DNA from 2 places in the Rheinheimera fenheensis genome. Region 2 is predicted to be linked to the other one. Evidence: riboswitches for the same ligand, from Rfam matches in the RefSeq annotation. Region 2 holds a riboswitch; the other holds the start of a gene.
What was found. Region 2 has a riboswitch for cobalamin ahead of ABGI61_RS06330 (TonB-dependent receptor domain-containing protein). Riboswitches for the same ligand answer to the same signal wherever they lie in the genome.
Positions count from the first base shown of each region.

Region 1: it holds a riboswitch for cobalamin, as region 2 does, so the genes downstream of both, ABGI61_RS12015 (ABC transporter ATP-binding protein) here and ABGI61_RS06330 (TonB-dependent receptor domain-containing protein) in region 2, are expected to answer to the same signal.

Region 1 covers NZ_JBDPJM010000008.1:2,724-5,969, reverse strand. The annotation lists gene ABGI61_RS12020 (FecCD family ABC transporter permease) at 1-967, opposite strand, end outside; gene ABGI61_RS12015 (ABC transporter ATP-binding protein) at 970-1,740, opposite strand; cobalamin riboswitch at 1,817-1,995, opposite strand; gene ABGI61_RS12010 (hypothetical protein) at 2,094-2,501, opposite strand; gene ABGI61_RS12005 (hypothetical protein) at 2,600-3,046, opposite strand; gene ABGI61_RS12000 (hypothetical protein) at 3,124-3,246, opposite strand, start outside.
Region 2 covers NZ_JBDPJM010000003.1:169,921-173,166, forward strand. The annotation lists gene ABGI61_RS06315 (ketopantoate reductase family protein) at 1-316, opposite strand, end outside; gene ABGI61_RS06320 (VanZ family protein) at 283-639, opposite strand; gene ABGI61_RS06325 (YajQ family cyclic di-GMP-binding protein) at 733-1,215, shown strand; cobalamin riboswitch at 1,298-1,483, shown strand; gene ABGI61_RS06330 (TonB-dependent receptor domain-containing protein) at 1,520-3,246, shown strand, end outside.

The DNA of each region.
Region 1 (3,246 bases), on a different contig from region 2:
TAATTACTCCCAGCGGAATTTCCTGTTGTGGCAGCACAGTACGCGCCAGGTTATCAACCCAGATCAGGAAAAGAGCCCCCAAAAGCGCCGATCCCGTGAGTAAATGTACTGAAGTCACGCCAAATAGCCGTCGCACTAAATGCGGTATCATCAGGCCGACAAAAGCAATACCGCCACACTGCGATACGATACAGGCAGTTAATAGCGCCGTTGCCAGCAGTAACACCAAGCGCAAACGGCTGGTGTTCACGCCCAGAGTACGGGCACTTTCATCACTTAACAGCAATGCATCCAGCTGCCGGCGCAGTGCAAGTGCCAATAGCAGCACCAACAAGGTCACCGGCGCCAGCAGTAACACGCTTTGCCAGTCGGTGCGGCTTAAGCTACCCATTAACCAGAACATCACCCGGTTGGCGGCAAAAGGCTCGGCAAAGTACAAAATAAAGCTGCTAAGCGCACTTAACATAAAAGACACCGCCACACCGGCCAGTAACGTTACCTCTACTTTGCGCCAGTGCTGGCCGGCACAAAATACAAACACCAGCGCCACGGCGAATAAGGCGCCGGCAAAAGCGCCCACCGCCACGCTGAATAACTGTGGCGGCAGCACTACGCTGACAATGGTAGCGCCCAGCCCTGCACCGGCCATTAAGCCAAACAGATAAGGATCGGCCAATGGGTTACGGCTGACATTTTGTAAAATAGCGCCGCTCACCGCCAGCCCGGCCCCCACCAAGATGGCGCAGAGTAAACGCGGCAAACGGATCTGCCAGATCACAGTATCGGCCAGTGCAGGCGCACCTGCAGTGCCAAACAGCACAGAGATGATGTCATTGATAGAAAGTTCAGCGCTGCCCAAGGTTAAACTGAACACGGCGCTGGCCACTAACAGCAGCAAGGTAATAAGTAACATCAGCGGGTAGTTGCGCTGACGCGGCAAGCTAAAACGGGCGGCAAGTTTAACCATGGTTAAGCCGCTCCCGGTGGTAGAAAGGTAATTTGCAATTTATCCAGCGCCGGATGGCGGCTTACCTGGCATGCCAGCGCAAACACCTGCTGTAACTGCTGATGCTGTAATACCTGCTCTGGCGTTCCAAACGCCACCTGCTGGCCATTATTCAGCAGCAATAAATTATCGCAGTATAGCGCCGCCAGGTTTAAGTCATGGATACACACCAGCACCGGAATATTCAGCTCACGCAGAAGCTGCAACACCTGATGCTGGTATTGTACATCGAGGTGATTTGTGGGCTCGTCCAGCAGCAATAGCGCCGGCTGCTGCACCAGTGCACGGGCAATATACAACCGCTGCAGTTCACCACCGGATAAGGTATCAATTAGCGCATCAGCCTTATTGCCAAGGCCTACCTTGTTTAACGCCCGCAATACACTGGCATGGTCGCTGCTATTGGTAGTTTCAAACCAGCTTTTATGTGGCAACAGCCCCATCGCAGCTACCTGAAATACCGTTAACGCAAACAACGGCGGCGGATGCTGGCTTACCACCGCCAGGGTACGGGCCAGTTGCTGGTTAGTGTATTGGTTAAGCGGACGCTGGCGTAACAGAACTTGGCCAGAAGTGGGCGGCAATGCACGTGAAATAAGCTTAAGCAGGCTGCTTTTACCGGCGCCGTTGGGGCCAATAACGCCTAAGATGCCCTGCTGTGGCAGCGAAAATGCAATATCCTGCAGCACAACCTGACTACCTAACTGCAGTGACAACCCAGATACCTTCAGCACACCAGCACTCCTGACCATGCAGCAGCCAGCCGGGGCAAAACCTGGGCACTGGCGCTGCTGTGAACTCCCGCACAGAGACGTTATTTAAGCCCGGGCAGGTCTCCTGACTTAACGCGATAACCCACAAGCGCCTTCCCGGTATGCTACCAGTGGCTGTTGCTTGCAGCGCGTATTACAGTTGCGGGTACAGTGCAGGCGTTTCACCTGCTTCCCTTTTCAGCAGCGTTAAGCTGCACCTGAGCGGCGCCAAGTGTAACAGACAATGTACAACAGCCGCAAAATGAAAAACGCCAGCGGGTAGCTGGCGTTTTCTGGAAGCATGTAAAGGTGAATACTAAAAAGCAATTTCGCTTTTATTCAACAGCGCTAAGCAGGGTTTTATCTAAACCATCCTCGGTTAAAATTTTCACCACTGCCTGGCAATGCTCAACGGTAAAATCACCCTCAGCAATCTGCGCGTTCAGCATGTTACGGCGCTTCATTACAATGTCAGACACCATTTGCTGGTTTGCGCCCTTTTCACCGCCCATTTTGCTGTACAGTTTATCTAAATACGGATACAGATTTTTTTCTGCATCATAGGCGCTTTGCCGCACCGACGGGTGAAAATCCTGACAGGCATTTAAGTTCAACAAGTAAAAGTTCAGGTAGCCCGCCACCGTCACCAGTTTATAGTCTTGCGTGTTCGCCTGAGCTGCCGCACATACCGTGCCTGAAGTGAGTATCGCCGCAGCAATCATTGCACTTAGCCGTGTTTTCATTATTACGTCCTGTTTGTCGGTTAGCGTTGCTATTCAATCTAAACAGAAGTTGGCATTTTTGCAATCTTCTGCTTTTAAATAAGCACCCGATAACGCCACTAAGCGTTTTTATTACTTAACACTGACCACTGCTGCCATAAACCTACAGCAAACAATCCTCCAATTAATAAGCAGATAGCTGAACTCACAAACCAAAACATCAGGCTGTTTTCCGGGAACCTTGGCATTAAGCCAACAAAGGCTACGCCACGCAGTAAAAATAGGCTATTAATCAGCAGTAGCGCTAATTTTGTCAGTGGTAAACGCTTTATTACGCCTGCGCCCGACAGAGCATACAGTGCCCAAACCAACAGCAGCAAAACGATAACAGCCGTAACGACGGTTGGATACCAAAGCCCCTGCTCTGCCATTCGGGCCATCTGCTCACCTGCACCAAAGAAGCGATACCAATCGCCGCCGAAAACAATACAGCCTAGATGCGCCAGCGCAGCGGCAAAGCAACATATCGCCGCAGCCAGAAGATATTTATTGTTAGCAGAGGGCATTTTTCGTCCTTGAATGTTGTTATCTATAACGTTTGATCACTTTGTGTTTGCAATAAAGGTGGCCCATAGACGCCTTGTTAAGCATTTGCAGTTCCAACAGCCGAGTAAATTAAAAACATGGACAATGGCACAGAAGCAATGCCGATTAACCGGAACTTGCTTCTGAATTTATTTGCCGACCATACTGCAAATTTCTTGTG
Region 2 (3,246 bases):
CCTGTTCCAGCGTACCCATGCCATTGTGGCTTAGCACCAGCTGGGCGTTGGCTGCTAAATGTGGCAGCAGGCTTTGCATGGCATCGACAACAGCATAACTTTTTACCGGAATAAGCACGGCATTTAACGGGGGGATAGCAGCGGAGAAGTGTAACGGGCGACCGGCAAAGTCAATGCTTAGGGCGCGGGGCTGTTTTAAGTGTAAGCCAACGGTATAACCGGCCAGCTTAAGGCGGCAGGCAGCCAGCGAGCCGATGGCGCCGCTACCGACGACTGTCCAGCTTAACGGACGCTGCGCGGTCGTAGTTGATGCCACAGGGCACGCACCAGATAAAAACTGACCACACCACCGACATCGGCTAGTAAATCCCACCAGTCGCCGTTGCGGCGGGTAAAATAATGCTGCGCCAGCTCAATGGCACCGCCATAGGCCCCCAGCAGTAAAAAGGCCGTGAGTGCTTTAAGTTTAAAGCCTTTCCACAACAGGGCTGCCAAGACGGCGAAGATGCCAAAATGTGCCACTTTATCTAAATGCGCAATGCCACCGCCAATTTTGTGGCCGCTGAGCTCAGCTAAAAACCCCGCCGTTGCCAGTAAAAAACACAACAGACAAACAAAGCGGTAAAAACCTTGTGACACAGTAATCCCCCGAAACAGAAGTCGCTCGGATTGTATCAGCTTTCTGGTTATAATCACCAGCAGACAGAACGGCTTAAGCACAGGAGACTTGTCATGCCTTCATTCGATATTGTGTCAGAAATTGATATGAATCAGGCGAAAAACGCGGTAGAAAACGCCAAACGGGAGCTGGAGACCCGCTTTGATTTTCGTGGCGTTAACGCCAAAATTGAACTGAACAAAGAGCACATCGAACTGACCGCTGAAGCTGATCAGCAAGTGATGCAGCTGTTTGATATTTTCGCGACTAAAGCCAGCAAGCTGCAGTTAGATGTCAGCAGTTTTAAAATTGAAAAAGAAGAGCGCCACGGCAAATTGATCACCCGACATGTCAGTATTAAGCAGGGTATCGACAAAGACATGGCGAAAAAAATCGTTAAATTAGTCAAAGATAGCAATATTAAGGTACAGGTAGCGATTCAGGGGGAAGAGCTTAGGGTAACTGGCAAGAAGCGTGACGATTTGCAGGCTGTTATGCAATTAGTGCGTACCAGTGAGCTGGGTCAGCCGTTTCAATTTAAAAACTTCCGCGATTAAACTTTTTAGCTACTCGGTTTATTGGCCATCCAGATGTCTGTTGACATTTAATCTTGATGGCGTAAACTGCACGCGGCTTCGACAGGAAGCCGCTTTTTTTGGTGCTGCAAACCACTGCAGGTAAACGGGAATCTGGTGTAAAACCAGAGCTGCCCCCGCAACGGTAAACAACTGATCTGAACCCAAAGCCACTGTCGCAAGATGGGAAGGCGGGTACAGGCGCAAGCAGGTTGTCAGCCCGGAGACCGGCCAAAAAAATTCCTTAACTTATCCGATGTGCGGTGGGCACATTGTTGGAGCTGACATGTTTAAACCTGCTTTGGCGGCCGTGCTGGTCGCATCCTGTTGTTCGGCTACGGCTGAAAATATCGAACACATTAGTATTTACGCCAACCGCACTGCCACGCCAGCGCAAGAAGTGCTGGCCAGTGTCACTGTGCTGGAGCGTGACGAAATTGTCGCCCGTCAGGCCATCGACTTGCCGGCCTTATTAGCGCAGCTACCCGGCATTAATTTGTCGCGCGATGGCGGGCGAGGCCAAAGTAGCGGGATTTATATCCGCGGCGGTAATACCGGCCATACGCTGATATTGGTAGATGGTGTCCGCACCGGCTCGGCTACTTTGGGCTATAAATCACTGGCCATGTTGCCACTGGAGCTGATTGAGCGCATAGAGGTGATACGTGGGCCTCGCGCAGCCTGGTATGGCTCTGATGCACTGGCTGGCGTTATTGCTATAAGTACCCGTCGTGCTGAGGCATTAGAGCTAAACGCTAATGTTGGCAGTTACGGCCAGGCAGGTACTGACCTGAGCCTGAGTCATCACAGCGGGCCTGTGCAGCTGCACGCAACGGCCGGCATCAGTCGCGCCGATGGCTTTAATGTGCGTGAGGATCTGGACAGCGATAAAGACGGTTATCAGCAGAAATTTGTCAAACTGGCCGCCGATTATGACACCACGTTCGGGCTTTTCAGCGCCCAGGCTGATGTTAATTCGGGCAGGTATCAGTTTGACAATGCCTGGAGCAGTGAGGATGAAGCCGACACCTTAAGCCGTGTCTATTTTATTGGCTGGCAGCAACAGCTTGGTCGGTGGCAGCATCAGAGTCGTTTAAGCCGTAATCTGGACCGTGAAGTGACCTTTGGCGCGGATTCTCGCAGCCCGTTTAACACCGTGCGTGACGAATTTAGCTATCAGGCCACGACTGATCTGACGGAGTCATTAAGCTGGTTAGGTGGCGTGAACTGGTATCAGGAGCAGGTGAGTAAGGCCGCGCCGGACTTTGAGCAAACCAGCCGCATTAACCGCGCAGCGTTTACCGCCCTGCAGTATCAGCAGGCTGCCTGGCAGCTGGAGGGAACAGTGCGCCGTGATCTGATTAACCAGTATGGCGCAAACAATACCTGGCAGTTGGCGGCGGCATATCAGTTTAGCGAACGCTGGCAGGCCAGATTAAGCCGTGGTGCCGCCTTTAAAGCCCCAAGCTTTAATGAACTGTACTTTCCTGGTTTTGCCAATCCGGATCTGAAGCCACAGGAGTCGATATCTGATGAGCTGGCACTGGTGTATCAGGATAGCCATTTTGATGCGCAGGTTGCCTGGTTTGACCGCGACATTACCAACCTTATTCAGGGGGTAGAGCAGGCCGAAAACGTATTGCTGGCCAGCATCAAGGGGCTGGAGCTAAGTATAAAGCAGCGCTGGCAGCAGCTTGGCAGCGATTTTAGCTACACCTGGCTGGACAGTGAAAACCACAGCACGGGTTTAAAACTGGAGCGACGGCCTGAGCACAGCATTAATTGGCGCGGTAATTATCAGCAGGATAGCTGGTCGGTATTCATCACTGCCGACTATCAAAGCAGCACTTACCAGGGCGCTTTTGCCCCGGTCACTGATCTTGGCGGTTTCATCTTGTGGGGGCTGGGTGGTAGTTATCAGCTGAATGACCAACTGAGTGTCAGGGCTAAACTGGATAATCTGCTTGATAAAGACTATCAGACCAGTGCCGGTTACACGACAGCGGGTATTAA